Regions from separate parts of the Pseudoalteromonas galatheae genome, predicted to be linked through region 3. Evidence: predicted binding sites of a transcription regulator. Region 3 holds the regulator's gene; each other region holds the start of a gene.
The links. Region 3 encodes FliA, which starts transcription of late flagellar genes. Its sites were predicted from a motif close to CTAAAGNTNNNNNNNNNNNNGCCGATA; they were not measured.
Positions count from the first base shown of each region.

Region 1: CWC29_RS02045 (DUF3530 family protein) is a predicted target of FliA. The motif match lies at 4,521-4,547, and genes of this name have one in related genera.
Region 2: pomA (flagellar motor protein PomA) is a predicted target of FliA. The motif match lies at 7,165-7,191, and genes of this name have one in related genera.

Region 1 covers NZ_PNCO02000001.1:474,112-484,895, forward strand. The annotation lists gene lptD (LPS assembly protein LptD) at 1-992, opposite strand, end outside; gene CWC29_RS02030 (aminoglycoside phosphotransferase family protein) at 1,105-2,100, shown strand; gene murU (N-acetylmuramate alpha-1-phosphate uridylyltransferase MurU) at 2,109-2,801, shown strand; gene djlA (co-chaperone DjlA) at 2,791-3,636, shown strand; gene CWC29_RS02045 (DUF3530 family protein) at 3,645-4,490, opposite strand; gene CWC29_RS02050 (DUF368 domain-containing protein) at 4,603-5,538, shown strand; gene CWC29_RS02055 (2OG-Fe(II) oxygenase) at 5,584-6,273, opposite strand; gene nhaD (sodium:proton antiporter NhaD) at 6,420-7,868, shown strand; gene CWC29_RS02065 (ATP-dependent 6-phosphofructokinase) at 7,927-8,937, opposite strand; gene CWC29_RS02070 (MmcQ/YjbR family DNA-binding protein) at 9,084-9,479, opposite strand; gene CWC29_RS02075 (putative bifunctional diguanylate cyclase/phosphodiesterase) at 10,304-10,784, opposite strand, start outside.
Region 2 covers NZ_PNCO02000001.1:731,541-742,324, reverse strand. The annotation lists gene CWC29_RS03220 (septal ring lytic transglycosylase RlpA family protein) at 1-15, shown strand, start outside; gene CWC29_RS03215 (serine hydrolase) at 57-1,220, shown strand; gene ybeD (DUF493 family protein YbeD) at 1,385-1,663, shown strand; gene lipB (lipoyl(octanoyl) transferase LipB) at 1,683-2,336, shown strand; gene lipA (lipoyl synthase) at 2,333-3,298, shown strand; gene CWC29_RS03195 (aromatic amino acid transport family protein) at 3,457-4,659, shown strand; gene CWC29_RS03190 (hypothetical protein) at 4,719-5,240, opposite strand; gene CWC29_RS03185 (flagellar motor protein MotB) at 5,410-6,339, opposite strand; gene pomA (flagellar motor protein PomA) at 6,342-7,109, opposite strand; gene xseB (exodeoxyribonuclease VII small subunit) at 7,344-7,583, shown strand; gene ispA ((2E,6E)-farnesyl diphosphate synthase) at 7,583-8,482, shown strand; gene dxs (1-deoxy-D-xylulose-5-phosphate synthase) at 8,647-10,509, shown strand; gene CWC29_RS03160 (ligand-binding sensor domain-containing diguanylate cyclase) at 10,593-10,784, opposite strand, start outside.
Region 3 covers NZ_PNCO02000001.1:1,105,488-1,116,271, forward strand. The annotation lists gene flhA (flagellar biosynthesis protein FlhA) at 1-428, shown strand, start outside; gene flhF (flagellar biosynthesis protein FlhF) at 448-1,923, shown strand; gene CWC29_RS04835 (MinD/ParA family ATP-binding protein) at 1,916-2,776, shown strand; gene CWC29_RS04840 (RNA polymerase sigma factor FliA) at 2,779-3,513, shown strand; gene cheY (chemotaxis response regulator CheY) at 3,556-3,939, shown strand; gene CWC29_RS04850 (protein phosphatase CheZ) at 3,959-4,735, shown strand; gene CWC29_RS04855 (chemotaxis protein CheA) at 4,749-6,974, shown strand; gene CWC29_RS04860 (protein-glutamate methylesterase/protein-glutamine glutaminase) at 7,050-8,195, shown strand; gene CWC29_RS04865 (ParA family protein) at 8,323-9,093, shown strand; gene CWC29_RS04870 (chemotaxis protein CheW) at 9,102-9,863, shown strand; gene CWC29_RS04875 (chemotaxis protein CheW) at 9,888-10,385, shown strand; gene CWC29_RS04880 (DUF2802 domain-containing protein) at 10,386-10,784, shown strand, end outside.

The DNA.
Region 1 (10,784 bases), 630 kb from region 3:
TCGGTTTCGTTGGCGTACTCGGATGTTAAGTCAGTGAGGTAGTTATCGTCACTGACATTGGTGACATCAACAAATGCGCGCCATTTATCACTTAAATAGCTTTTTTGTTGCCAATGCACTAAATAGCGATCGTCTAGCTGCGGCTCTGAATCATCCTTACTGAGATATTCCACCCCGATTTTACCTTGATGTTGTTCAGTTAGATATCTGAACTCGGTAATAAGCTGAAATCCTTTATTGGCCATGTATCTTGGCGTTAAGGTCGCATCATAGTTAGGGGCTAGATTGAGATAATAAGGGGTGATCAGCTCTAAACCAAACTTATTCGAGCTAGAAATTGTTGGCGTCAGCAAGCCAGATTTTCGTCTATCATCGATTGGAAACGTAAAGTAGGGTAAATAAATAATAGGCGTGTCCATAATTTTGAACACCGTATTATAGGTCTCACCCCAACCGTCTTCACGAGAAAGTACAATACTGCTTGCCTCGATACTCCAAAATGGGTCATCAGCAGGACACGTGGTAAAGCTGGAGTTGTCGAGTGAAATTTTGCTGCCAGAGGCATGCAATTTCTCTGCACCACCTCGGCCCTGCTGGTCTGTTAATTCATATTCAGCACCAAGCAAGCTCACGGTGTTAGCATTTAAATCCGCGAATAGCCCATTACTGTGAACTTTGGTAAATTGATCACGATAGAGTAGTGGTCCAGAAGCGCTGAGCAGGCCTTCTTTTTTATCGATTAGCGCACGTCTAGCTTCTAAGCTCATGGTTTCAGTGTTAATCACCACATTGCCAGAAAACTCAGCACTATCAGTACCTTGTAGTTCTAAGTCATCGGCAACGATATCAATGGCATGTTTGGGCAGCGAGGCTAACGGCTTCCAGTTTTCTGGCTGCATATAGTCTTTACATTGTGCGGTGACAATGTTCGTATTAGCAAAAGCTGTAGAATGAATAGCGGATAATACAGCCAAGCCCCAAATTTTGCGCATTTAATAACCTATTAGCTGAGCATTTAATAATAAGCTCATCATGATAAATGAAAACTGTCGGAAATACAGTAGCATTTAAATATTTACAAGTAGAAGGTGTAATAGTAAATCCATGAATAGTCAAAACCAGCGCGTCGAGTTTATTCAGCAAACACTACAAAGCGACGATTTTACATGTGAGGCTATCACCTCGGATGCCAGTTTCCGCCGTTATTATCGCGTCAAACAACAAACGAAGTCGTGGATCTTAATGGAGACACCGGTCGATAAACTCGATAATGCCCCTTTTATTGGTTTAAATACGGTGTTTGCAAAGCAAGGGCTCAATGTGCCACAAATCCTTGCGCGTAAAGAAGAGCAAGGGCTGTTACTGTTACAAGATTTGGGTTCTGAGCATTTGGCCGATAGGTTGGCATTGCCTTCTCGGCTAGAGGACTATCGTGCGTTGATAGCGCTTATTCCTAAAATAGCCAAAACACCAAAGAGTGAATGGATGAAACCCTATGATGCTGGGTTCGTTGATATGGAACTTAATATCTTTTATGAGTGGCTTGTAACAAAATGGCTTGGCTTAACACCCACCGAATATCAACAAGTGCAGTGGCATAATGTGAAGTTGAAACTCGTTGATGCGATGACTCGTCAGCCGCAGGTTACGATGCATCGAGACTTTCATAGTCGCAACCTGATATGTCATCAGTCTCAGTGGTATCTCATTGATTATCAGGATGCGGTACAAGGACCTGTCACTTATGATGCGGTTTCTTTGTTGCGGGATTGTTATACTCGCCTTGATGCACATGAGTTAACTGAGCTTCAGCAACATAGCTTTGATTGCTTAAAAGCGGCAAATTTATTAGGCGGTATGGATTTTAGTACCTACCAACATTACTTTGACTTAACGGGGATGCAAAGGCACCTTAAAGCGGCCGGAATTTTTACTCGCCTATTGCAGCGAGACGGCAAAGGCGGGTACTTAGAAAATATTTTGCCAACCTTACACTACCTCGTTGAAGTGGCGAATAAGTATAAAGAATTTCAGTGGCTTGCAAGCTGGCTAGAGAATGACATAATGCCTCAAGCTCAGGCCAAATTAGGCACAAAATAGAAGTAATAATGAAAGCGATAATTTTATCTGCTGGTCGTGGTAAACGTATGATGCCACTGACCGCAAACCAACCAAAACCTATGCTTAACGTTGCAGGAAAACCACTACTAGAGCACCATCTCGAGCGCTTAAAAGCGGCTGGGATCTGCGATATCGTGATAAATCTTGCATGGCAAGGTCAGGTGATAAAAGACTATTTCGGTAATGGTAGTCAATTTGGTGTCAATATTGAGTACAGTGATGAACCTGAGGGGGGATTAGAAACCGCAGGTGGAATCATTCAAGCTCTGCCGATGTTATGTGAACAGGATGACAGCTTTATTGTACTCAATGGCGATATTTTTACGGACTATGATGTTAGCAGCTTGGTGCAGTTACAGCTCGGCAGCGCAGCAGAGGGCCATTGCGAAGCGCACATTGTATTGGTAGAAAATCCCGAACATAACCCTGAAGGCGACTTTTGTCTTGCCCATCAGCCGCTCAATCAGCAAAAGTATACCTTGTCCGGCATTGGTAAATATCACCAAAGTTTTTTTGCCGAGCTTGGGGCTGGCTTTATAAAACTAGGGCCGTTGCTGCGCAGTGGGCTTGAGCAGCATAAAGTTTCTACTGAACTGTATTTAGGCGCATGGGACGACATCGGCACGCCGGAGCGACTAAAAATGATCAATGATAAGTTAGGATATAGCGATGTGGGGTAAGTTATTAGGCACAATTTTCGGCTTTTTATTTGGTCGTTGGTTAGGCGCTATTTTAGGTTTTTATCTCGGCCATTTATTTGATAAAAGTTTGCGTCAGGATTTTGATAAGGTCGGTGGCTTTCAAGGTTTCATGAAAGGTGAAGATTTACATGAGCGCCAAGCTTTGTTCTTTTCCAGCTGTTTTTCTGTGATGGGACATATTGCAAAATCTAATGGTCGTGTCAGCGAAATCCACATTCAAGCCGCGTCTGCATTTATGAGTGAAATGGGCTTGCAGGGTGAAGAGCGAAAAGAAGCGCAACATGCGTTTACAGCGGGAAAAAGCGGTGACTTTTCGATAAAAGAGGCTGTGACTGATTTTAAAGAGGCTTTTGCTAGACGCTATGATTTGAGACAGCTGTTTTTAGAAATTCAGATTCAAATGGCATTTTGTGATGGTCATGTGTCTGACGCGGAGAAGGCCTTACTTAAACAGGTTAGTAAGTATTTAGGCTTTGCAGAAACCCACTTTTTATTCCTGCTAAAGCGCTACCAAGCAGAATTTGAATTTCGCCGCTCGCAGGCGTCGGGGAGATCGCAACACCAACACCAGCAACAGGGCGGCCGTCAACCGGCATCACAAGATAATGGCTTAAACCGTGCTAAAGCGCTGGCTGTACTGGGGTTGAGTGAAGAGGCCAATGAGCGTGATATCAAAAAAGCCTATCGCAAATTGATGTCGCAGCATCACCCTGATAAATTGGTGTCACAAGGCTTGCCTAAGCATATGATGGAAGTGGCAAAGCGCAAAAGCCAAGACATTCAGTCTGCTTATGAATATTTAAAAAAGAGCTAACCTGAAAACTATAAGACGCTTAAAAAGCCGAGTAATTCCTTTCTGAGTCTTTGATGTTGGAGAGGATCGGTTTTTTCTCCAAAAAGCTCCCGTTGGCGATAATCAAGCTTACTATTCTTTCTTGCCCAGCGCGCTCTATCCTGCGTATTATCGACCACAATTGGATTGTCAAAACTGTAGTAAACATCCAGCAAAGCAGGGCTTATCAGAGAAAGGTTGGATGCCAGATGCTTTTGCCGTGTTGCATTAGGCAATTGTGGGCTAACAACGGCAAATGCATCTATACGTAGGTTGGGCAGTGTTGCTAAATACTCACCGAATAAACCTGCGCTATTACCAAATGCGACAACCACCAACTTTTCTGTTTGAGTCATGGATAGCGTGTTATAAAGTACCTCGAAGCGGCTGACCAAGGCCATTTTATATTCATCGAGATTTGATTCAGAAATGGGTGAAATCAGTTTCTGAACAGGCTTTTCAGCGTCGGGGAGCACGATGTCTTGCTCCAGCAAACTCGGTGCATAAGAAAGATCGGGCGGAGTGAGGGTATAAGTATCATAACCATCGTCGCTTAATCGCTTTGCAAGAAAGCTTATGCCGCTGTTATTGAGCGGTGGAGTTTGCATGTCGGGCAATAAGATCACGATGCCTTCGCGAGCGGCTGCCATATATTCTTGATGAAACACATAAAAGCTTTCATTTTCACTTTCCAGCTTGATTAGCTGCGATGGCTCGTAGAAGCGATTAGCGTCTTGCTGATAAAGAGAACCAAGCGGTGCTGCATCAATGTGCTCTGCTGCAAAAGTCGTGATGGATATAGAGGTTGCGAGTAATAAAAGCGTTCTTATGATCATGGTACAAGCGCATAAAACATCATAATTTGTTATCGACCAGTTAAGTGAAAGCTTTAGCTGTCGCTATTTTTTGGGTTAAACTGCTCGGCAGTGAAAATGAAAGGAGAAATTTGTGCAGTACAAAGATAGCAAACGAGACTATCTCTTTATGTTTTTAAAAGGGGCTGGAATGGGCGCTGCGGATGTGGTCCCGGGCGTTTCTGGTGGTACCATCGCTTTTATTACTGGTATCTATGCACGTTTTTTAAATGCCATTAAAAGTGTAAATTTACAGGCCTTGAGCACATTGCGCCGTGACGGTCTAAAAGCCACTTGGCAGCACATTGATGGTGGCTTCTTACTGGCGGTATTTTCTGGTTTGCTCATCAGTGCAGCGTCTTTGGCGAAGGTGATCACTTATTTATTGGAGGCACACCAAACACTGGTATGGTCATTTTTCTTTGGTCTTATCGTCGCATCTTTTATCTATGTTGCAAAACAGGTCTCTCATTGGAGTGGCCAAAATATTATCGCCTGCGCAGTCGGTGCTATCATAGCTTTTGCTATTACTTCCCTTTCACCGGCTGAAGCGCAAGCATCTCATTGGATGTTTTTTATTTCAGGTGCTATCGCCATTTGCGCGATGATCTTACCTGGGATCTCAGGGAGCTTTATTCTACTGTTGCTGGGTATGTATGGCCATGTACTCAGTGCGGTGAACCAGCTTGAATTTGGCTTAGTGAGTCTATTCTTACTCGGTTGTATTGTGGGGTTAATGTCGTTTTCGCGTCTACTCAGCTGGCTATTGGCGCACTATCAGCAAGTAACGTTCTCGCTACTAGCTGGCTTTTTGCTGGGCTCGCTTAATTTATTGTGGCCTTGGAAACAAGTGCTTACGACTTACGTGAACTCCAGTGGTATCGAAAAGCCATTGAGTCAGGCCAACATTCTGCCTGCGCAATACAGTACGCTGTACGGTCAAGACCCGAATACGCTGGCATGTATTGCGCTTGCCGTCGCTGGCCTTGCGTTGATCTTAACCATCGAAAAGATAAGCGAAAAATATTAATAAAATAGACATCTAGAACAATAGATACGTAAGCTCAACGAACGCCTATATGTCTATTGTTCTAAACCATCCCGTGACAGAGAGTCGCGGCGCTTTTGCAAATGGCGCGACGTAAGTCACAGAATGAATTTTACTCACATCGAAAACCACCAGTGAATTAAACTTAGGTGCATAACTTTTAGTGGGTGTGCCATCGGGTTCAAAAAACTGCAGTAGCCCGCCCCAGTCAGGGTGCCAACTTTTGCTTAGGCTGAGTACATAGGCATAAACCCGGCCCTCAGCTTCTACAATATCATTATGTCGCGTTAAATACTGGCCACCTATAAAGCGCGTTGCTTGGGCTGAGGTACGGATAATATTCTGGCTAGAAATTGCTGAAAAGCACGACTGTATAGCGTTACTGTTGAGATCACTGTAGAGCCTTTGCAGAGTCTCAGGGCTTGAGGATGCTATGGAATGGCGGCCATACATAAAACCAACACCACGCGAAGCATAACTATGTATATCTTCAAGCAAGGCTTGCTGCTCTTGTGGTGTTAAGGCAAGAATATCACTGTCCTTGACTGATTTTGCTGTCCCGTTATGAAACAGTGCGAGCTGGTAGTCTAGATTACAGAGGCACTCATGTAGTTGTTGAGCGTTTGTATCGTCTAGAATATTTTCAATCCGTGCAAAGCCTTCGTTGCTCAATTTTTGCTGTAATTCTGTTTGTTGTTGCTGCGAAAGTTGAAGCATAAATACCTACTGCTGATGTATGAGCCTGTTTGTACTACTGTAAACAGGATGCCTTAGACTTCAGTCCAATGCTGATTATTTTTTATCTATGCTAAAGTGAGTTTGGCTGAAATGCCATCCCTCTGCACTCATCGATAGGCAAAAAAATGAAAATCAATGGACTACTGCTATTCTGTTGCGCATGGGTCATATCCGTGATCCCATCACCAGCCTTGGCGGCTCAAGGCACCTTAGATCTTACTAGCTCGACACTCGGTTTGGTTTGTATTGTTGTCTTCGTTTTAGCATACGCACTTGTAATGCTTGAAGAAAAACTCCATATGCGAAAATCAAAGCCAGTGCTTGTGGCGGCAGGCATCATTTGGCTCATGATTGGGGCGTATTACGTTAATCAGGGACAACCTGATGTTACCGAGCACGCATTTCGGCACAATTTGTTAGAATTTGCGGAGTTGATGTTGTTCTTGCTGGTTGCGATGACTTATATCAACGCGCTTGAGGAGCGCCGCCTTTTTGATGCGCTACGAGCATGGATGATCCAAAAGGGTTTTAGTTATAAGAATCTCTTTTGGATCACTGGGTTCTTATCCTTTTTTATCTCTCCAATTGCAGACAATCTAACCACAGCCTTGCTAATGTGTGCCGTGGTGATGAAGGTAGCTGAAGGTGACAAAGAGTTTATCAATTTAAGCTGTATCAATATCGTGATAGCTGCCAATGCTGGTGGAGCATTCAGCCCCTTTGGTGACATTACCACTTTGATGGTATGGCAAGCCGGTATGGTACATTTCAGTGAGTTCTTAGCGCTTTTTGTTCCTTCACTGGTTAATTACATCGTACCAGCAGTCGTAATGAGTTATTTTGTGGCGGATAGAAAGCCCAGTGCAGTTTACGAAAGAGTAGAGCTTAAGCGCGGTGCTTTAAGAATTTTAACTTTGTTCCTATTGACTGTTGCAACTGCTGTGCTTTCACACAGTTTGCTGCATTTACCACCGGTACTTGGCATGATGATGGGCCTCGGTTACCTACAGTTTTTTGGTTACTTCCTGAGAATGACGTTACCGGGGTCATTAGCACGAAAGCGAGCGATGGCGGAAAGAGAAGGGGATCAAGAGCGTCTCGAGAAGCTAGGAAGTGTTGTGCCATTCGATGTCTTTAGCAAAGTTTCACGCGCTGAGTGGGATACCTTATTATTTTTCTACGGTATCGTTATGTGTGTTGGCGGTTTGGGGTTTCTCGGCTATTTAAGTTTAATGTCAGAGATATTATACGGTGAATGGTCTGCAACCTATGCTAACGTATTCTTAGGGGTTATCTCCGCTGTGATCGATAACATTCCTGTAATGTTTGCTGTGCTGTCGATGCAACCTGAAATGTCACACGGCCATTGGTTGTTGATCACGCTCACAGCAGGGGTAGGAGGGAGTTTACTCTCTATTGGCTCGGCGGCTGGGGTAGCACTCATGGGTCAGGCTAGAGGCTATTATACTTTTATGGGGCACCTAAAATGGGCACCTGTGATCTTGCTTGGTTATATCGCGAGTATTTTATGTCACCTGTGGCTCAACGAATCTGCTTTTAGTGTGTTTGGCTAGCGCTTAGGTAAGACGTAGTGAGAGTGAATAATAAATATGTGTTTCACTCTCACTGCATTTATCGCTCGGCGAGGTAGTGTTGATATCGTTGTACCCATTCCTGTGATACTGGCTTTTCCATATTTAGCACTTTCTCGACTTCAGTAACTACAATTGCACCATGTATTTTTCCCACCATAACGGGCGTCGCAACATCAGTGTTTGCTTTGATGTTACCATTAATCACTTCCACAGCAGCTACCCCTAATTCCGTTGCGAGCATTCTATCTTCAACAGATGGTGCGCCGCCTCGTTGAATATGGCCTAACACGCAAAGTGCGCAATTGATATCGGCATTGTTATTTAACTCTGTTTGAAGCGCTTGAGCGCCACCTGGCCATAAATTTTCCGCTAGTATAATCAAAAAGCTACCGTGTTGATGTTGATGCTTTATGGCATTTTTGAGATGAGCTAAGACCTGAGAGGTATTCTCTGCCGTGCAGTTTTCAAATGAAATGATAGCCTCAGCGCCTGTCGCTATGCCTACATGGTAAGCGATATGTCCGTTATGACGACCCATTACCTCGGTGATAAAGACCCGCTCAAAGGCATTTGCAGTATCGCGGATTTTATCTATTGCAGAAGTCGCAGTATTGATGGCGGTGGAAAAACCAATGGTGTTGTCACATCCCGAGAGGTCGTTATCTATAGTAGCGGGAATACCGACTAGTTGACCTTGCCAGTGCTCTGCTAATACTTGCAATCCTTTAAGTGAGCCATCACCACCAATCACAATAAGTACGTCAATATGGAGTTTTCTAAGTGCGTTTGCGGCTTGAAGGACGCCTGAGGGTCCTAGCATCGCAGGGCAGCGGGCACTTTTTAGAATTGTGCCACCAAGTTGGGTGATATCTGTGACAGAATCAGTATTGAGCTCAGTATATTCTTGGTTAATTAGACCATTATAACCATGAAAAAAACCAAAGCATTGAAATCCGGAACTTAGGGCACTTAACGTGATAGCCCGAATTGCCGAGTTCATACCCGGCGCGTCCCCGCCACTTGTCAGTACTGCTATCCGTTTTGTCATGTCGTCACTCTAACGTTACTTGGTTATTCTTTTTGTATACTACCAGAGTAACTTTAAGACAAGTTGATCGACATTAAAGATAGCCAATAAGTGTAGGGAGATAGAAAGGTAAAACGGCATTTAGCTTTACCTAAATGCCGTTTTAATTAACGTTGCGTGATCTTGCTAGCAAGTTCTTCACGTTGTGCGGTCGGTAGGTTATCTACGACGATTTGATAAGAATCATCGATCATTTTCTTTATTTCGTCTTCTGGAATAGTGCCATCCAAGATGACTGTATTCCAAAGCCGCTTATTCATGTGATAACCAGGCACAACAGATGAATACTTGTCTCTAAGTAACAATGCTTCGTCAGGGTCGCATTTTACATTTAACCACCAAACAGGTTCACCATTTTCATCTATTTGCCCCTCCTTCCCCTCAGTTAGAGTTGCAAACATTTTATGCTGAACTTTGTACACATCTACGTCTTGCGCAAAAGGCTTAGTGATAAAGGTAGCAGGCTTGGCCTGCAAATATTCATGTACGCTTTTCTGATCCATAGCCCGTGTCCTTGAAGTAACAGTTAATACTACATGAGAGTAAGTTTAGCAGCTCTTGTGATAATACTGTAATCGTCTATCAGTAAAAACTATCAGAAAGTCTATACTATGGCGTTATAACGCAGACAATTATTGAATAACTGACCGATTTGTATCGGTTTAACTCACAGTTGACGATTAAAATAAATACAGTGTGTAAAAGCACCAAAATTTCAGTCGTCTACAATATTAGAAAAGCTAACTTTTAATTTCCAGTTAAGGACTAAGCTGGCTTCACAAATTATGCTAAAAACACTCTCATAACCTAAGTGGACTAAGCTAGGAAATCATTGCTAGTTGACCGTAAAAATTTCCCCACTTGTCTCTGTTTCCCTAATCAGGGAAAGTTATGGAATAGCACTCCTTACGTAATGCTATACCTCTAAACAGTCCGCTATTAAATTAAATAATACAAAAATATGCAACAATAATTTCTGTATTGATTAAATATTGAACGTTGTGTAGACTCGTCGGCCGCATTAGTAAATAGTATCGAAATGCGATGTTTCTGCGCCAAGGAGAAAAGCCCTTGGTTTACTTGATAGATGAAAAACTTCAGGAGTATCAGTGGCTTTTACAATCATATCCTTGGTCTGTGCTGTGGTAATTTATCTTCAAACCCTCTGGACTGGAATGCCTAGAAAGCGCTGGCTGAGCTTAGCATTAATTACGGGCCCTGCGGCGCTTATTCTTTTTCGGGTGCACTACCGTAGAGCTTGGATGCGTCGTTGCGCGAATTTAGTTAGTTGGAAAGCGTAAATGGAGCTAGGTTAAATGAAATAGGGCTACTGTACGAGTTGAAGGTTTGGTTTCTCGCTCGGAGCATGTTGTTTCAAGAACTGTTCAAATTCACTGCTTGATAGCGGTTTTGAGTAGTAGTAGCCCTGAACCGTTTGGCAATTCAGTTGCTCTAAAATATTAAGTTGTTCTTCATTTTCAACACCTTCAGCAACAACGTGAAGGTCTAAGTTGTGCGCAATAGTAACGATGGAGTCTACCATGTTTCTACCACGTTCATTGTTCATATCGTCGATAAATGCCTTGTCTACCTTAAGTGTATTCAGTGGAAATTGCTTGAGATAAGCCAGCGAGGAATAGCCGGTGCCAAAGTCATCCATGGCTAAATGTATTCCCCTCGCACTAAGCGAGCGCATTATCGAAATTGCTTCTTTTGGATCGTCCATTACTGTTCCTTCCGTGATTTCTAATTCAAGAAAATAAGAGGGAAGTTGATTTTTTTGCAAGATGATATCGATCCGAGTTGTG
Region 2 (10,784 bases), 370 kb from region 3:
GAGCAGGAACTTTAGAATAACCGCAATGAATGCCGATAAACAAAAAAGCGAGCATAATGACTTCTATCAAACCAAAAATCGTTAAAAAAGTCCTTGGACTGGTGTGCACTTTCTCTATTATGAGTGCCAGCGCACAAATTATTCCTTCGCCGCCGCAAATCAATGCGAAAGGCTATTTCCTTGTGGACTTCACAACTGGAAAAGTGATTGCTGAGGGCGAAGCGGATACTAAGCTAGCGCCAGCAAGTTTAACCAAAATGATGACCAGCTATGTTATTGGTACCGAAATCGCTGCAGGTAACATTAGCCCATCAGATCAAGTCACTATTAGTGAAAAAGCGTGGGCTAAGAATTTTCCTGGTTCGTCGGTGATGTTTATCGAAGTAGGTAAGCAGGTCAGTGTTGATGACTTAAACCATGGGATCATTATTCAATCAGGCAACGATGCTTGTGTTGCAATGGCCGAGCACATTGCTGGCAGCGAAAGTGCGTTTGCCGATCTGATGAATGCACATGCTGAAAAACTGGGGATGACTAATACCCACTTTATTAACAGTCATGGTTTAGATACTGATGAGCATTACACCACCCCAAGAGACATGGCAACACTCGGGGCGGCACTTATTCGTGATGTACCTGATGAATACGCTTTGTACAAGAAAAAGTCTTTTTCATACAACGGTATAAAGCAATATAACCGTAACTCACTACTTTGGGATGCAAGCCTCGAAGTGGATGGCATTAAAACAGGCCACACCTCGGATGCAGGCTACAGCCTAGTTACTTCAGCGGTTAAAGACGATATGCGTCTTGTTGCGGTAGTCATGGGCACAGAAAGTGAGCGTGCACGTAAAGTTGAGAGCAAAAAGCTACTTAACTACGGCTTCCGTTTCTTTGAAACCATTACTCCATACCAAGCTGGTGACGCTTTTGCCGATCAGCGTGTGTGGATGGGTAACAAAGAAACCGTATCGCTGGGCATTATGGAAGACACTCCTATTACTATTCCACGCGGTCAAAGTAAGAATTTAAAGGCTAACTTTGAGTTAGATAAAACACTCGAAGCACCTCTGGCGAAAGGCACTAAAGTTGGTACTTTGTTCTTACAGCTTGAAGGTGAAGACGTAGCACAATACCCGCTAGTTACACTTGAAGAGATCCAAGAAGGTGGATTCTTCAGCAAGATCTACGACTATCTACGTTTACAGATCTCGCAATAACCCTATTTTATGTAAGTGAACGCCTCATCATGAGGCGTTTTTTTTTGCGCCAAAAATGATAGAATGCGGCCAATAAATGACGACCTTGGCAGCTCCTGGCTTGAAAGAGCATCTTAGTGGCCAAATAAAGGCGTCAGCAAGTAGTTCGTTGTGAGGATACCGTCGTGGTAAAACCAGTTAAAAATACTAAGTTTGATGAATACTTAGAATTTCCTTGCCCATTTACATTCAAGATTATGGGCCTTGCAAATGTCGATTTGACGGATCAGATCCTAACTAAACTGCAGGTTATTGCACCGGGTGATTATGCACCAAAGGTTAAACCAAGCAGCAAAGGCACCTATGAAGCCGTATCTCTTGTCGTTACCGTAACCAGCAAAGAGCATATCGAGCAGATTTATACCGAGATCGGTGGCATCGAAGACGTCCGTTACATCCTGTAGTTGGTAAGGACCCCTAATTATGGAATCTCGTAAGTTAATTGTGCGCCAACTCGGCCTTTGTAGTTACGAGCCAATTTGGCACAAAATGCAATCTTTTACCGATGAGCGTGATGACACCACAGCGGATGAAATCTGGCTGGTGGAACATGAGCCTGTTTTTACACAAGGTCAAGCTGGTAAAGAAGAGCATGTCTTGGCGCCCGGTGATATTCCTGTCGTAAAAGTGGACCGCGGTGGTCAAGTTACCTATCACGGTCCAGGGCAACAAATGCTTTATGTATTGCTCAACTTACGACGATTGAAAATAGGGGTACGTGAACTCGTCACTTGGCTAGAAGAAAGTATAATCGACTCCCTAAAAGAATATGGGATAGAAGCTTACGCTAAAGCCGATGCGCCGGGTGTATACGTCAACGATAGCAAGATAGCATCTCTTGGACTTAGAGTCCGCCGTGGCTGCTCGTTTCATGGTCTCGCACTCAACGTTAATATGGACCTTGGTCCATTTTTACGAATAAACCCGTGTGGTTATGCGGGCATGAATATGGTGCAAAGTAGCGAAATTAATGGACCTCAAACCGTCGCTGATGCGGGGGCTGGTCTGGTAAAACACATGCTAAAACGCATTAATGCTGAGCATGTCGAATACACTGAAGGGTTTGAAAACGTATGAGTAAACCAGTCAAAATGGAGCCAGGGGTAAAGCTCCGCGATGCAGAAAAAATGGCATTGATCCCAGTTAAAGTCATGCCAACAGAACGCGAAGAAATGCTGAGAAAGCCTGAGTGGTTAAAGATCCGTTTGCCAAAATCAAGTGAACGTATCGATGGCATTAAACAAGCAATGCGTAAGCACGGTTTACACTCTGTTTGTGAAGAAGCATCTTGCCCTAACCTGTCTGAGTGCTTTAATCACGGTACAGCAACCTTTATGATTTTAGGTGCAATTTGTACTCGCCGCTGTCCATTCTGTGATGTGGCCCATGGTCGTCCACTAAAACCTGATGCACAAGAGCCGGAAAAGCTTGCGCTTACGATTAAAGACATGAAGTTAAGCTACGTTGTTATTACCTCTGTTGACCGTGATGACTTGCGCGACGGTGGTGCACAACACTTTGCCGACTGTATTCGCGAGATCCGTAAGCACAATCCAGGTATTACAATCGAAATTCTCGTACCTGATTTCCGTGGTCGTATGGATAGAGCGCTTGAAATCTTAAGCGAAACCCCACCGGATGTATTCAACCATAACCTTGAAACAGCACCAAGACTTTACAAACTAGCGCGTCCGGGTGCCGATTATAAGTGGTCACTTGAATTGCTACGCCGCTTTAAAGAAATGCACCCAGAAGTGAGAACTAAATCTGGCTTGATGGTTGGACTAGGCGAGGAAATCTCTGAAATTGAAGAAGTATTAAGAGACTTGCGCGAGCATAACGTAGATATGCTTACCGTAGGCCAGTACCTACAACCTTCAAAGCACCACTTACCAGTCAAACGCTACGTGCCACCAGTTGAGTTTGATGGGCTAAAAGAATATGCCGACGAGATAGGCTTTAGCCACGCCGCTTGCGGACCATTTGTGCGCTCTAGCTACCATGCAGATCAGCAAGCCGCGGGTAAAGAAGTAAAATAAACAGTGCCATTATATTCACTGTTTTGAAAGCCGTATTCCTATACGGCTTTTTTGTATCCGTAATTCCCCGTCTAACAGCCATTAACAGCAAAACGGTTTCAATTCCGTGCTATTCGTTATATCTTGCCTCACCAGATAATAATAATCAGGGGCAAAACGTGCTTAAGAATAAAACTTTGGGCAGCATGCTGATTGTAGCAGGTACTACAATTGGCGCAGGTATGCTCGCCCTCCCTATTGCATCAGCAGGACTTGGCTTTTCTACCGCTATCGCATTATTAGCAATCACATGGTTATTAATGACCTATACTGCATTGCTTATGCTGGAAGTACATCAATACGCAGATCAAGACGCAACATTAAATACACTAGCAAAAAACTTACTTGGTAAAACGGGGCAGTATGTCGCTAACTTTTCAATGGTCTTTTTGTTCTATGCCTTATGTGCGGCTTATATCGCAGGTGGCGGCGCACAGCTTCAAACCAAACTTGTCGGCATGTTAGGTGATGGCATAACCCCTCAACTGGGCTCTGTACTGCTTGCTGTTATCATAGCGACCATAGTGACATTAGGCACAAGTACAGTTGATAAGCTCAATCAGTTATTATTTACTATTAAAGTTATTGTGCTCGCGAGTTTGTTCTTTATTTTAACACCTTATGTTCACGGCCAACACCTCATCGATATGCCGGTAGAACAAGGGCTGGTAATTGCAGCAATTCCGGTCATTTTTACTTCCTTTGGTTTTCATGGCTCAATCCCATCAATCGTTAAGTATGTGGGTGTAGATATCCGCCAACTACGTAAAGTAATGATGTTTGGTGCTGCCCTCCCGCTTATCATCTATGTGTTCTGGCAGTTGCTCAGCCAAGGTGTTATGGGTCAAGAGAGCCTAATGGCAAGTGAGGGACTGCCGGGTTTTGTCACTAGTATTTCGTCTATCGCACACAACGACAACGTACAGTTATTTGTGACTATATTTGCAGATCTTGCTCTCGCGACTTCGTTCTTGGGTGTAAGCCTTGGTTTATTCGACTTTTTTGCTGATACCTTTAAAAAGCAAGACACCAAGAAAGACCGTATAAAAACGGCGTTCATTACCTTTTTACCACCGCTAGGGTTTGCCCTTTTTTATCCCAAAGGTTTTATCATGGCACTGGGATACGCAGCGATTGCATTGGTGGTATTGGCGGTGTTTCTGCCAGTTGCTATGGTTTGGAAACAGAGAAAAGCTAGAGGCAATGATGGATATCAGGTTAAAGGTGGTACGCTTGGGCTAGGGCTTGCAGCCGCTTTCGGTGTAATGATCATTGCTTCCCAGCTGATGCAAATGGCTGGCCTTATTCCTAGTTTAGGGTAAACAAAACAACAGCAAATTAATCTGAACCTTGGAAAAGCATTAATTATCCAAGGTTCAGATTAACTAGTAGTTTCTGTTAGACTGTGTTCCCTAGCCAGTCTCGCTTCTTTTCTATCTTGCATTAACTTCCAAAAAGTAAACACTGGCACAAATGCTAAGCACAGAGTAGCCACATTAACCATAGGGATAACTGTGGGGTACAGGTAAGTTGAATAGGAAAGATCCATAAAATGTCTGTCGACAAGTCTAAAAAACTGTAATAGCGGAGCCGGAATAATGATTATTTGGGCAAGAATACTTTGCCAAAGATACATCTTATCTTTAACAGCCCAATAAGCAATAATTGCCATAAAGACAATGTCTGAAAAAGCCCAATAGATATACCGATAAATTTTATCGGGATCAGCCGCCCTAATAAAGTCAGAATTCAGAACTCCCAAGACATAAAACAGCGCAATTAAAGTTGCATACCTTAACGCTTTTATATCACGAACTGCGAGGCACAGAACAACCGCGATGAAAGACACCCAAACGCTATGCTCAACAAAGAAGAGCCTAACAGGCTCCCACGCGGACCACATAATTAATTATTTTGTCAAACTTGGCTTTTTTTCAGCTTCATCATCACCGCCGGAGCCGTTATCACCAGGTAATCTATAATTTTTAATGTTCATCATTTTATCCTTATCGAGAGTATGTAGAGCAGCTAGAACTTTAGCGAATTCCCGGTAATTTGGCAACAAACTGTAATTAATTTTGCCTCACTTCAATAGGGTCTGACTCTTTCGCTTTACCCTGTAAGATAGAGATTTCAACGCGCCTATTACGCCGTCTATCAGCGTTGCTCTCATTGGGAACAAGCGGTCTGGTATCTGCGTGTCCAACCACGACCATTCTGTTCTTATCAAAACCACGAACTCGCTCCATCACAGTTGCGACGGCCACAGCTCGAGTTGCCGATAAGTCCCAGTTATTCGAATAAAGCTCGTTCGTCACTCTAAAATCGTCGGTGTGACCCGACACAGTGATTTCACCAGGAACATCTTTTAGTAACTCTGCAATTTCTTCAACCACAGGCTCAAATTTAGGCTGCAAAAATGCACTACCTGCTGGGAAAGAGCCATTCTCCTGAATGCGTATAATGATTTGTTGCCCTAGCGATTCAAGCTCAATTGCACCATCCATAATTTGCTTTTCTAGCTGCTGCGCAATCTTTTTCACAAGTTCATTAACTTGTTCTTGATCCGCTGATGCAATTGCTTGCGTTGACGCCATTTCCTGCGCAGTACTGGCTGATTCACCACCACGCTTGTTGCCACGCTGTTCTTGCCGACCACCCGCAGAAGATTCATCACCAGCCTGAAACTCGAGCATCTGCTGCGTCATCTCTACCGTTTGCTGTTGAATAGTTTCAATCGGTGTCGGCTCTGGCTTTCCTGGAGTAAACTCCATCGCGATAACGCTGGTACCTTTTGGGATATCCTTTACTTCAATTTTATTTTGTACGCCAAAAGCAAACTTCATCGAACCGGCGATTTGCTTAAACTTCAGCACATCCATTTCAGAAAAAGCCAACAGTAGTACGAAGAAGCACATTAACAATGACATCAGATCGGCAAAGGTTCCCATCCAAGCCGGAAGACCTGGAGGGGGACATTTACATTCGTTCTCATCTGACATGATTATTCCTCAGCCTCAGCACCACGTTTAGACTCAGGCAAATAGTTCTTCAAGATACCTTCAATGACCTTCGGGTTTTGGCCATCTTGTATACCTAATATAGCATCCAAGATAAGTCGCTGATTTCGTTCTTCTTCATCTTTACGGAGTTCAAGTTTTACCTGAATAGGGATCGCAACCACGTTAGCTAAAAACGCACCATACAAAGTTGTTAAAAGCGCAACGGCCATAGCAGGTCCAATTGCTTTTGGATCATCCATGTTAGACAACATCGCCACTAGGCCGATAAGTGTCCCAATCATCCCCATCGCAGGCGCAATATCCGCTAGGGACTTGAATAAACCTGCGCCTAATTCATGCCTTGAAGACGTCAAGGCAATATCTTTTTGCAATGTAGCACGCACAACATCAGCATCATGACCATCGACTAGCATATCGACGCCTTTACGCATAAATTGGTTGGGGATTTCAGCTTCTTCTAACGCTAAAAAACCACCTTTACGCGCAGAATCTGCTAGCTCAACTGCTTTTTCAATCAGCTCTTCAGGGGTTTCAATCTTAAACATGAAGGCCTTCCCGGCCACCTTACCAATACCGAAAAACTGCCCAAGCGTAAAATTGGACAACACGATAAAAATTGAACCACCAAATACGATAACGACGGAAGGCGTGTTATAGAACATAGCGATCTGGCCATCACTACTCAATACCATTGACATTACAATCAAACCTATGGCACCCAGGATCCCTATTACCGTTGCTAAATCCACATGTCCTCCGGGGGAAGTTATTTGTGATAAATCACGCAGTTATTGTTGTTTGAGTTATCGGCAAGTTTTTCTACAACTTAACACTATTATATTAAAAAGAGTTTAAAATGCGAGTTTATAGCAGATCTTGTAATGCCGATACTCGGACAGATCAAAAAGTCACTGGTTTTTTTGACCTTGACGTCCAATCCCCCTAAAATTGCCACACTTTTACTTTACGGGTCGGTGTGATATATGGCAGTAAAAAAACCAGATAACTTGAGCTTTGAAGAAGCTATGCAAGAACTGGAGCAAATCGTTGCGGACATGGAAAATGGTAGCTTGCCTTTAGATCAAGCACTTAAACAATTTGAGCGCGGGATTAAGCTTGCAAAAGCATCAAATCAAAAACTTCAGCAAGCTGAGCAGCAGGTCGCTATTTTAATGGGCGAAGGTGAGCAAGCACAATTACAGCCATTTGATAACGAAGCCTAATGTCAGCAAAATTAAAAGAAAAACTGCAGCATGCTAAAACCCGTGTAGAGAACACCGTTTTACACTATTTTGATAATGCGCTTGATACCGAAGAAAATATAAAAGCAGCTACCCGTTATAGCATCGAAAACGGTGGCAAACGTCTGCGACCATTTTTGGTATATTGCACTGGTGAATTATTTGGTGCTGCTCCAGAAGACTTAGACAAGGCCGCCGCCGCAATAGAGTGTGTGCATAGCTATTCTTTGGTGCACGATGATTTACCGGCTATGGATGATGATGAGCTTAGGCGCGGCCGCCCAACTTGTCACATTCAATTTGACGAGGCGACCGCTATTTTGGCTGGTGACGCTCTGCAAACGCTGGCTTTTGAACTATTAAGTGATCAGCAATTCACAGTGAGCCATCATGCACAAATCAAAATGATTTCCGCACTAGCCAAAGCATCAGGTCTAGCGGGGATGGTTGGAGGTCAAGCGCTGGATATTGCAGCCACAGATCGGTCTATTACAATTACTGAACTTGAGCGTATTCATAAGCTAAAAACTGGTGCTCTCTTAAGTTGCGCAGTAGAGTTGGGGATTTTGTGCGGTAACCCTGAACAAGTTACCAAGCAAGCGCGTGAAGCAATGCATATATACGGGCGTGCAATCGGCCTTGCATTCCAAGTCAGAGATGACATCCTAGATGTAGAAGGCGATACTTCTGTGCTTGGCAAACCACAAGGTTCTGACTTGGAACACAACAAGTCTACCTATCCAGCGCTCCTTGGTCTCGCACAAGCAAAAGAGAAAGCGGAACAATTGATTGATGAAGCACTAGATGCACTCAAAGTTATCGATGGCAACACGGAAATACTTGCAGATTTAGCAAAATACATCATAGATCGAGAATATTAAGCTGACGTATAAAATAACTACGCCAAGCTAAGAAAATATTCACAAGTACTTTGTAAACGCTGGCTAACATAATATCATGACCAGTTAGTGAAGAATTTTAATAATTATGAAGTGAACCACGTGAGGAATTGCGCTGAGATTCACTTAGGACTCTGATAAATACCATGAAACTTGATAGTAGCAAGTATCCATTACTCGCGTTAATTGACGAGCCAAGTCAACTCCGTCAATTACCCCAGCACAAGTTAACCGCCTTCAGTGATGAGCTTCGCGAGTATTTGCTGAACTCAGTCTCTCAAAGTAGCGGTCATTTTGCCTCCGGCTTAGGTACTGTAGAACTTACCGTGGCTTTGCATTATGTGTATAACACACCAAGCGATAGACTCGTTTGGGATGTTGGTCATCAAGCCTACCCGCACAAGTTACTGACAGGTAGAAGAGATAAAATGCATACTATCCGTCAAAAGGATGGCTTGCACCCTTTCCCTTACAGAGAAGAAAGCGAATACGATACGTTTAGCGTTGGCCATTCAAGTACATCGATATCAGCAGCACTTGGTATGGCTATCGCAGCCGAAAAAGAGGGAGTTGGACGTAAAACCGTCGCTGTTATTGGTGATGGTGCGATGACCGCAGGTATGGCGTTTGAAGCAATGAATCACGCAGGCGACATCAATCCAGATATGCTGGTTATCCTAAACGACAACGAAATGTCTATTTCGGAAAACGTTGGTGCACTCACCAACCATTTCGCCAAGATCCTTTCCGGCAGCTTTTACACCAACATTCGAGAAGGCAGCAAAAAATTGCTGTCTGGCGTGCCTCCGGTCAAGGAGCTTGCAGGCCGTATGGAAGAGCATTTAAAGGGGATGATAATTCCGGGCACTTTCTTTGAGGAATTAGGTTTTAATTACATTGGACCAATTGACGGGCATAACGTAGATACCTTGGTTGATACACTGCGCAATATGCGAAATCTGAAAGGCCCTCAACTATTACATGTTAAAACCCAAAAAGGAAAAGGCTATAAACCAGCAGAAGCAGATCCTATTGGTTATCATGCAGTGCCTAAGTTCGATCCAAGCGTGCACAGCTTACCCAAATCAAAACCCAGCGCACCGACCTTTTCAAAGGTGTTTGGAGATTGGCTTTGTGATATGGCAGCGCAAGATAATAAGTTGATGGCAATCACACCAGCAATGCGTGAAGGCTCAGGTATGGTGCGCTTTTCAAAAGAGTACCCTACTCAGTATTTCGACGTTGCCATTGCTGAACAACATGCTGTAACACTGGCCGCGGGTTTTGCATGTGAAGACCTCAACCCAGTGGTTGCAATCTACTCTAGTTTCTTACAACGCGCATACGACCAACTCATTCATGATGTCGCGCTACAAAACCTACCGGTGTTGTTTGCTATTGACCGTGCAGGTGTCGTTGGTGCGGATGGTGAAACACACCAAGGCGCATATGACTTAAGTTTCTTGCGCTGTATCCCTAATATGGTGATCATGGCACCAAGCGATCTCAATGAGTGTCGTCAAATGCTCTACACAGGTCATCGCCTAGATAGGCCAGCAGCGGTAAGATACCCTAGAGGCAGTGCTGGAAGCGCAGACATTAGTACAGACATGGCTGAGTTAGAAATTGGCAAAGGAAAAATTGTAAGAGAGGGTGAAAAGCTTGCAATTTTAAGCTTTGGTACATTGCTTGAAAATGCTCAAACCGTTGCCGACGAGCTAAATGCGACACTTGTGGATATGCGCTTTGTAAAACCTTTAGACACGGCTCTTCTCGAAGAGCTAGTGGTAACTCATGAGCGCTTCGTTACACTTGAAGACAATGCCATTGCAGGTGGTGCAGGCTCTGCTGTGTGTGAGTATTTATCGACTCAAGGGCACGTTAAGCCGATTAAATTACTAGGTTTGCCTGATGAATTTATTAAACACGGCTCACAAGCTGAGATCCACGCAGAGCTTGGTTTAAGTAGTGAAGGAATAAGCCAACAAATTAAAGCTTGGCTTAAATAAATTTAAAGTTGCAAAAAAGGCTTTCAGTTGAAAGCCTTTTTTATTCTCTACAAACTATCGGATATATTGGCAGTTTTAAAGACTTACCTCATCCACACCCTAACGTCTGCAAGCCCATTGCCCTGCAATAGTTGCAACTGAGACTCTATGTTCGCACTTTGCTCAAACTCAAACGCATCTAACTGTTCATCAAAAATGATAGTAGCCGCGCCATCACCGCCACGTTGCTTAACTTGATGCAAGGCAATATCAGCAAGATTCACCGAAGACTCCCA
Region 3 (10,784 bases):
TGCGTTCGATTGTGCAAACCTTAGTTGAGTATGGCCCACGTAGCCAAGACCCAGATGTACTAACTGCTGCAGTGAGAATTTCACTGCGTCGATTAATAGTCCAAGATGCAGTTGGGAGCGAAGAAGAAATCCCTGTCATAACATTGGCGCCTGAGTTGGAACAGATGTTGCATCAGTCACTTCAGAACGCAGGTGATGAGGGGGCAGGTATTGAACCTGGCTTGGCTGAGAGGCTTCAAGAATCATTAAGAGAAGCACATCACAACCAAGAAATGCTAGGGGAGCCGTCCATCTTATTAACCTCAGGTATGTTGAGAAGTGTGCTGTCTCGATTTGTTAAGCATACAATTCCAGGGCTTCGAGTGATGTCATATCAAGAAGTACCAGAAGAAAGACAAATCAAGATAGTGAGCTCGGTTGGACAATAGAGGATAAAGGGGCTGTAACATGAAAATTAAACGTTTCTTCGCAAAAGATATGCGTACGGCTTTGAATGAAGTGAAAGAAGAGCTTGGCGCTGATGCTGTCATCATGTCAAATAAAAAGTTAGCGGATGGTGTTGAAATCGTCGCAGCAATTGATAATGACCGTGCCGCTGCACCGGTTAAGCAAGCGCCAGCAACCCGTACAGCAACTCCTAGTGAAGCTCAGACTCGCTTTGTCCGTCCTGAGCCTCGCCAAGCTCAGCCTGTAAAACAAGCACAAGTAGCTGATAGCTTAGAAGCATTGCTTGAGCGCCAAGCACCACGCCCCCGTTCACCAGAACTTGCTTCTATGTTCTCACAGTCGGGTATTGATACTGAGCAAATGTTAAGCAGTCAACGCAAGGCACAGACTGAAGCTCCGGCATACCAAGCGAAGCCACAGCAATCTCGCCGCCAATCTTTTGACTTCGAGGATGATGCTTTTGAGCAACCACAGCAGTGGGGAGAGTCTGATGAATTGGACAATGGTTTTGGTGATGATTTACCCGAGCTAAATGCCAAGCCTGACGAAATGAGTGCAATGCGTGAAGAGATGAACGCAATTCGTCAATTACTTGAGCATCAAGTATCAGGACTAATGAAGCAAGAAATGGCTCGTCGTGATCCAACCCGCGCGTGTCTTGTAGACCGTCTTGAAGGAATGGGCATAGACAAAGATGTTGCTGAACAAATGGCATGCTTTATCCCTGATGATGTTTCTCGTAAAGAAGCTTGGAATGCCTTGTTAAACATGGTGATAAACCAAATGCACACCACTAACAATGATATTCTCCGCCAAGGTGGCGTATTCGCTATGGTGGGTCCAACTGGTGTTGGTAAAACCACAACGGTCGCAAAATTAGCGGCGCTAGGCGCACAAAAATACGGTGCAGATAAAGTGGCGTTGATAACTACTGATACCTATAGAATTGGTGCTTACGAGCAATTAGCGACCTATGGTAGAATCATTGGTTGTCCAGTTAAACAAGTTAAAGATGCAAATGAACTTGCAGAAGTGCTTTATCATTTACGAAATAAACGTCTAGTATTAATAGATACGGCGGGAATGAGTCAAAGAGATTTGCGCTTAACTGAACAGTTAAATACACTTATGCGTAGCGCAAGAGTGGATATTCGTAGTTACTTAGTACTGAGTGCAACAGCACAAATGAATGTGTTACAAGAAACCGTACGGCACTTCAAAAAAGTAAATTTAAGCGGTTGTATTTTCACAAAACTTGATGAAAGTCTAAGTTTAGGTGAGATAATTAGCATAGCGATTCAAAATCGCTTGCCAATAGGGTATCTTACCAACGGTCAGCGAGTGCCAGAAGACATTCGCGTAGCAAATGCTCAAAAGCTAGTAAAAAAGGCTGAGCAATTGTATTTAAAAAGAATAAAAGCACAGCACTCTCGACGTGTACCAGTAGCGTCAGAGTCAGTAGGAATGTATGATTAACACAGTTTTAGATCAAGCAAGTGGCCTGCGTAGAATGAGTCAAAATAGCAACCAGGGTGTAAAAGTAATAGCCGTGACCGGTGGTAAAGGTGGGGTGGGTAAAACTAATGTCTCACTCAATACTGCTATCGCTATGGGTCAACAAGGACAAAGAGTCCTAGTTCTGGATGCGGACTTGGGCTTGGCAAACTGTGATGTAATGTTAGGTCTTCGAGTAGAAAAAAATCTGTCGCACGTGTTGTCGGGAGAGTGTGAACTTGATGAAATTCTTGTAGAGGGGCCCGCAGGTATCAAAATTGTACCGGCGACCTCTGGCTCTCAAAATATGGTAGAGTTGACTCCAGCAGAACACGCCGGGCTTATTCGCGCTTTTAGCGAACTTAACACTCAATTCGATGTATTAATTGTTGATACCGCAGCAGGTATCTCTGATATGGTCCTGAGTTTTTCTCGGGCTGCACAGGATGTGATGGTCGTCGTGTGTGATGAACCAACCTCTATTACCGATGCTTATGCATTGATCAAAGTGTTAAGCAGAGAGCATGGTGTCTATCGTTTTAAAATTGTTGCCAATATGGTCCGCAGCATGCGTGAAGGGCAAGAATTATTTGCTAAACTTTCAAAAGTTACAGATCGTTTTCTAGATGTAGCACTGGAGTTAGTGGCCACCGTACCGTTTGACGAAAACATGCGTAAATCCTCTCGTAGACAAAGAGCTATCGTAGATTTATTTCCGAGCTCCCCAGCCGCGATTGCGATTAAGGGGCTTGCCGCTAAAGCAGTTAAATGGCCAATTCCTCATCAACCTTCCGGTCATCTAGAATTTTTCATTGAACAACTTGTAAACGGGTGATTATGGCTTCTCCGGTCAACAGAGCTGCGGGATATCAAACTTCAGAGCATCTTCACAAGGTGGTCGAACGGCATGCTCCACTGGTGAAAAAAGTGGCGTGTCACCTGATAGCTCGACTTCCGGCAAGTGTGCAACTCGACGATCTCATCCAATCGGGGATGATTGGGTTGATTGAAGCATCTAAAAATTTCGATGCTACTAAAGGAGCTAGTTTTGAGACCTTTGCGGGGATCCGTATTCGAGGCGCGATGTTGGATGAAATTCGCCGTGGCGATTGGGCTCCGCGTTCCGTACATAAAAATAGCCGAATGGTGGCTGAAGCTATCTCCGAGCTAGAATCTCTCCTTGGTCGAGAACCAAAAGACACTGAAATCGCTGAAAAACTTGATATATCTCTAGATGAGTACCATCATATTTTACATGATGTAAATGCAAGCAAAGTCATCGGGATTGAGGATCTTGGGGTTGATGAAGATGTGATAACCCCTGCAAACAGCGATTTTGCGCTAGACAAACCGTTTAATAACGTTAAAAATGAGCGTTTTAACGAGTCTTTAGTAAATGCGATCAAAGCGTTACCCGAAAGAGACGCTTTAGTTTTGTCACTTTACTATAACGACGAAATGAATTTAAAAGAGATTGGCGCCATTCTTGATGTTAGTGAATCTCGAGTAAGTCAAATTCACGGTCAGGCAATGATAAAGCTTAAAGCTAAAATCAATGACTGGATAAATTAGAGTACATAAAATAGTTGGGTTCGAACCTCACTGGAGGAAGTTTTGGATAAGAACATGAAAATTCTCGTGGTTGATGATTTCTCTACTATGAGAAGAATAATCAAAAACCTATTAAGAGATTTAGGCTTTACCAATGTTCAAGAAGCTGATGATGGTAGTACAGCACTTCCGATGCTACAAAATCAGGAGTTTGACTTTGTAGTAACTGATTGGAATATGCCGGGCATGCAAGGTATTGATCTGCTTCGTGCAATACGAGCGGATGAAAAACTTAAGCACATTCCAGTGTTGATGGTTACCGCAGAAGCGAAAAAGGAACAAATAGTTGCAGCAGCGCAAGCTGGAGTTAACGGATATATTGTCAAACCGTTTACAGCTGGCACGCTTAAAACTAAGCTTGAAAAAGTATTTGAGCGACTAGGCTAACAGCAAGGGGATATGGCCTATGTCTGTAAATGCTGCGCCTCAAATTACACTTGAACAAGCAAAACAACTTGTCGAGCTTTTAGAGCAGGGTGAACAAGAAAAAGCTGACCAGCTGATTTTAGAAGCTGCTAACAAAGAGCAATCGGAGCTATTTGCAGAAGTTGGAAAGCTAACTCGTCAGTTGCACGAATCTTTAAAGAACTTTGAACTAGATACTCGGCTTGCAGATCTCACAACAGAGGCTATTCCTGATGCAAAGCAGCGCCTTAATTATGTTATGGAAATGACGGAAAGCGCTGCAAACAAAACGATGGACGCAGTCGAAGAAAGCTTACCTCTTGCGCAGAATCTTGCGGATGAGTTAGCGCAAATAAAGCCCACTTGGGATAGGTTGATGAGTAGGGATATTCAACTCGGTGAGTTTAAATCTCTGTGTCATGATCTCGACAGCTTTATGCAGACTTCAAAGACACGGACAGACGAATTACAAGGTTTAATGACCAACGTTCTGATGGCACAAGACTATCAGGATTTGACAGGACAGGTTATCCGTCGTGTTATTGAGCTTGTGAGGGAAGTAGAAGATAGTCTCATTCACCTTCTAACTGTGTTTGGCACTTCAGATGAAGCACCTGCCGTTGCAGAAAAAACGAATGAAAATGAAATAAAAACAACTGAGACTATCAGTAATGAATTGTCTGGACCTGAAGGTCCAATTATTGACGCTGAATCGCGAGATGACGTGGTTTCTGGTCAAGACGAAGTCGATGACTTGCTATCTAGTTTAGGCTTCTAGTTGGAGAGTGTGTATGAGCTTTGAAGTCGATGAAGATATCTTGCAGGACTTTCTAGTTGAAGCAGGTGAAATATTAGAACTGTTATCTGAACAGCTTGTTGAACTAGAAAATAATCCTGAAGATAAAGAACTTCTTAACGCGATTTTCCGTGGCTTCCATACCGTAAAAGGTGGGGCTGGTTTTCTCGGTATGACTGAACTGGTTGATGCCTGTCACGGTGCGGAGAACGTGTTTGATGTATTACGACAAGGACAGCGAAAAGTAACTTCGGAATTGATGGATGTTATTTTGCAATCTTTGGATACTATCAACGAAATGTTCGCTTGTATTCAAAACCGGGAGGAGCCAGAAGCTGCTGATCCTGTGTTGCTTGAAACACTCCACAAACTTAGCCAGCCCGCTTCTGAAGACGAAGTCAATGAGGTGATTGACGAACCTGTTTCTGAGCCAGAACCTTTGGTGCCGGATTTAAATGCAGATGATATTTTATTCGATGCAGATGTTGGCTCAGATACTGATAGTAGTTCAGGCATTGATGAGATAACGGAAGAAGAGTTTGAAAATCTGCTAGATGAATTACATGGCGCTGGTAATGGTCCCGCTGTAGTTCCAGCGACTAAAACTGAAACTGTGTCAACCTCGGATGATGGTGACATCACTGATGATGAATTCGATAACCTTTTAGATGAACTCCATGGTGTTGGTAAATTTGGTAGTGCACCAAATACAGAAGACCCGGTGACTTCGCAAGCCAGTGAATCTGAAGCTAAGCAAACTTCAACCGACGGGGGGAATGCGCCTGCTGGTGATGAAGAAATCACTGATGATGAATTTGAAGCTTTGCTTGACGAGCTGCACGGTAAAGGGAGTGCACCTAAAGCAGTGGATGAGTCGCCCGCAAAAGCGTCAGAGAGTAAACCTGTTCAACCTGAGCCAGTTAAAGCTGCGCCAGCGCCGAAACCAGCCCCGAAGCCTGCGCCTAAAGCGGAAATTAAGCCTGCAGCTCCTACACCACAAAAAGAGCCTGACGCTGCAAAAGCCTCAGCACCTGCAGCTGCAAAGAAACCTGCTGCGCAAGCTGAGACTACAGTTCGAGTTGATACTAAACGTCTTGATGAAATCATGAATATGGTTGGTGAATTGGTGTTGGTTCGTAATCGATTGGTTAGCTTAGCCAATAACACCAATAGCGAAACCATGGGGAAAGCCATTTCAAACTTAGATGTAGTGACCGCAGACTTACAGGGCGCCGTGATGAAAACGCGGATGCAGCCAATCAAAAAGGTTTTTGGCCGTTTCCCTCGAGTTGTACGAGATCTTGCACGAAGCTTGAAAAAAGAGATCAACTTAGTTTTACAAGGTGAAGAGACAGATTTAGATAAGAATCTTGTTGAAGCGCTTGCAGATCCATTAGTTCACTTGGTTAGAAACTCAGTGGATCATGGTATTGAAATGCCTGATGTACGTGAAGCTTCGGGCAAAGCAAGAATGGGAACCGTTACCTTATCTGCATCACAAGAAGGAGATCATATACTTCTTACCATTCGTGATGATGGTGCCGGTATGGATCCTGAAAAGCTCAAGAAAATAGCTATCAATAAGGGAGTTATTGATTCTGACCAAGCGAGCAGATTGTCTGATACTGAAGCCTATAATCTGATCTTTGCACCAGGTTTTTCAACGAAAGAACAAATTTCAGACATTTCAGGCCGTGGTGTCGGGATGGACGTTGTTAAAACGAAGATCACGCAATTGAATGGCTCGGTAAATATCCAATCAGAACTGGGTGTTGGTACCGTATTAGAGATAAAAGTACCGCTTACATTGGCTATCTTGCCTACCTTGATGGTGGTAGTGGGTGAGCAAACATTTGCGTTACCACTTGCTGGTGTGAACGAGATATTCCATTTAGATTTGACTAAAACGAATGTGGTTGATGGTCAACTGACTATCATCGTGAGAGAAAAAGCGATCCCGCTGTTTTATCTTGAGCATTGGTTAGTGAAAGGTGCCAACAGGAGCATGAGAAAGGCGGAAGGCCATGTCGTCATTGCGCAAATTGGTACCAAGCAAGTCGGTTTTGTGGTCGATTCTCTGATAGGTCAAGAGGAAGTTGTAATAAAACCATTAGATGCATTGTTACAAGGTACACCAGGTATGGCCGGTGCTACTATCACATCCGATGGTGGCATTGCGCTAATCCTTGATGTTCCCAACTTATTAAAACACTACGCCTAATTTTATTAGGCGTAGTTCGAATTCTAGAGCAGCATTTGCTGCTCTGCTGTAGAGCAAAATAAAAGAGCGTTGCCAATGGCAGTTAAAGTGTTAGTCGTAGACGACTCAAGTTTTTTTCGTCGTCGAGTCAGTGAAATTTTGGAAAAAGACAATGAAATCAAGGTTATAGATTTCGCTGTTAATGGAAAGGAAGCGGTTGAAAAAGCCGCTTCATTGCGTCCAGACGTAATTACTATGGACGTAGAAATGCCTGTGCTTGATGGGATCAGTGCGGTGAAGCAGATCATGCAGGCTACACCGACCCCAATCTTAATGTTTTCTTCGCTTACTCGTGAGGGCGCGAGTGCTACGTTAGATGCACTGGATGCTGGCGCCGTTGATTTCTTACCGAAAAAGTTTGAAGACATCGCTCGTAATAGCGAAGAGGCAATTAAATCATTACAAAATAAAGTTAAGGAAATAGGCCGTCGCCGTGTTAGCCGCTTTACTCGCCCTAGTATCACGACTCCACCTAAGCGAGTCGAACCTAGAGCAACTCGCACTGACACAGGAAGAGCAACGATCCCTCAACCGGATAGAAGTTTTCAGAGACCGGTATCTGGTGGCACGTCGAATACCGCAAGTGTTAGAGCGTCGGGTAAAAGGTATGGATTGGTTGCAATTGGCACGTCAACAGGTGGACCCGTTGCGCTGCAAACGATATTGACGCAGTTGCCTGCGAACTTCCCTCATCCAATTTTACTTATCCAGCATATGCCTGCCGCGTTTACGCCTGCGTTTGCAGCAAGATTAAATAGCTTATGCCAGATTAAAGTTAAAGAGGCGGAACAAGGGGATAGATTAATGCCTGGCGTGGCCTATTTAGCCCCAGGTGGTAAGCAAATGCTGGTTGAAAGTCGCGGTGGTAGTAAAACACTTAAAGTGTTTGAGGATGATAGCCCACGGATCACCTACAAACCTAGCGTTGATGTGACATTTGCGAGTGTTGCAAAAGCTTATGGCAGCGACACGTTAGCAATTGTCTTAACGGGAATGGGCGCAGATGGCCGAGATGGCGCTCGTATGCTAAAGCAGGTGGGGGCCACTATTTGGGCGCAAGATGAAGCGACTTGTGTTGTGTACGGCATGCCTCAAGCAGTCGCCGGCGCTGGACTTTCTTCGGATAGTATCGCCCTACAAGACTTTGCTGCGAGAATTAATAAAGAAGCAGGTAACCAATAGACTAAGCTATTACTTGGTTGCTCTGCTTGAAGCTTGTAAATATCAAACGTCTAAAAAGAATAAATAACACTGAGTTGGTATAGTATCTATTGAACGAAATCAATAGTGATAAGCGAAGGAATATAGAGTGAAAATTTGGACAGTAGCAAATCAAAAAGGTGGCGTGGGTAAAACCACGACGACGGTAAGCTTAGGAGGCATTCTTGCTGAACAAGGTCACCGAGTTTTGCTTATTGATACCGATCCTCATGCTTCACTGACATATTACTTTGGTATTGATTCTGAAGAGCTAGAAGTCAGTGTGTATGATATTTTTGCACGCGGCAGCAGTATGACGAGTGAAGAAATTTTACAGTCTCTTTGCCCATCAACTATTGAAAATCTTGATATTTTGCCTGCCACTATGGCCATTGCTACGCTCGATCGTAGTATGGGTAATAAAACGGGTATGGGGCTTATCTTAAAGAAATCGCTCGAAAAAATAGCGGATCAATATGATTATGCTATTTTAGACTGTCCACCCGTACTTGGTGTGTTGATGGTCAATGCGCTAGCAGCGAGTGAGCGAATTTTAGTGCCGGTTCAAACTGAATTTTTGGCGTTGAAGGGACTAGATAGAATGATGCGCACGATGGAGCTAATGCAGTCTTCACAGCAGAAGCAGTATCAATACACCATTATTCCAACAATGTATGATAAACGGACCAAAGCGTCGTTGGAGGCGTATAAAACGTTGCTGGCAACATACAAAGAGGCCGTTTGGCCAGGCGTGGTGCCCGTAGATACCAAGTTTAGGGATGCGAGCCTTGCACAGCAGGTCCCAGTACAGTTTTGTCCTAAATCGCGAGGCGTATTTGCGTATCGTGCACTATTGGACTACCTAAAGCAGTTAAGCTAGAGAACATAATGAGTAAGCATTTATTTGCAAATGAAAAGGTGATGAAGCAGTATCTTGGCGCCCTGTTACAAGAGGAACCAGAGATTGAACAATGCGAATTATCGCCGGTTGCAAAGCTGCTTGAGCAAGTAAAAGAGCCAGAACCAGAGCTAGAAACGACAGAACCCCCAGCTGTGGTGGCAATCGAGCCTCAGGAACAGGTAAGTGATGTTATTGAAGAACAATCGAGTAAATTAGCTCAAGATCTTGAAGTCACTGAAAATACATCTATTATCAAAGAACAGGCAACGATAGAATCCGTCTCGGCAAGGGATGCCTATCAAGAAGGTGAATTCCAAGCATTGTTTTTTGAAGTGGCAGGCTTGACACTGGCGGTTCCGCTGAAATCACTTGGGGGAATACACCAACTGGGCGAAGTCAATCAACTCTTTGGTAAACCTAAATGGTTCAAAGGCGTCATGCTAAATCGTGAAGAAAAGCTCAATGTTGTTGATACTGCGCGATGGGTAATGCCTGAAAAATTAACACCAGAATTAGAAGATGCTCTGGATTACCAGTATTTGATTACGCTTGGGGATAGTAACTGGGGACTGTTAGCTGAGAAACTAGTCAACAACCTAACACTCAAGCCTGAAGACATAAAGTGGCGCACAGCAGATGGTAAACGTCCTTGGTTGGCTGGGGTGATTAAAGAAAAAATGTGCGCACTGATTGATGTAGAGAATTTAAACCGTTTGCTAGAACAAGGCCTCGATAGTCGAGAGCAGTAACTAGTATATTGATGGAGTGAAACCATGAGCCAAGATAGACTACTTTCTGCAGACAAAAATGCTGATAGTAATGATGAAGTATTGCAATGGGTTACTTACAAGCTTGAAGAGGAAACTTACGGTATCAATGTAATGCAAGTGCAAGAAGTATTGCGTTATACCGAAATTGCACCAGTCCCAGGTGCACCAAGCTACGTGCTGGGGATCATTAATCTGCGTGGTAACGTTGTAACGGTTATAGACACGCGAGCTAGGTTTGGCCTGCAAAGTGCAGAAGTCACGGATAATTCAAGAATTGTGATTATCGAAGCCGAGAAACAAGTTATTGGTATATTAGTCGATAGCGTTGCTGAGGTGGTTTACTTACGTAGCTCGGAAATTGACAGCGCGCCAAACATTGGCACAGAAGAAAGCGCTAAGTTTATCCAAGGCGTATCAAATCGAGAAGGCGAGCTATTGATCTTAGTCGATCTTAATAAGCTATTAAACGATGATGAATGGGATGAGCTGAGTCATATCTAGATGTCTGAAGTAGTAAACGCACAAACCGTTTTACTCGTCATATCAATAACCTCAAGCATACTTGCATTAGTATGCTTGAGGTTTGTTTTTGTGATGGGTAAAAAACTACAGAATGCGCAGGGTCAAACAGCGCAACTTTCGAGCTCACTAAAAGGGGCTGAGCAACAAATAGCAATATTACGTAGCGAAGTTGCAGAGTTACGCGCCAGTATCATGAGTATTGGTAAGCGGGTGGTCGCAACCGAGCAAGAATTAAATGATGTTGCGAATCAGCAAGCAGCACAAAAATATGATGACCCCGACGCAAAAATGTATTCTCGCGCCGTGAAAATGGTGGAACTTGGCGCTGATATTGAAGAGGTGATGCGCGAGTGTGAGTTGCCAAGAGCAGAAGCAGAG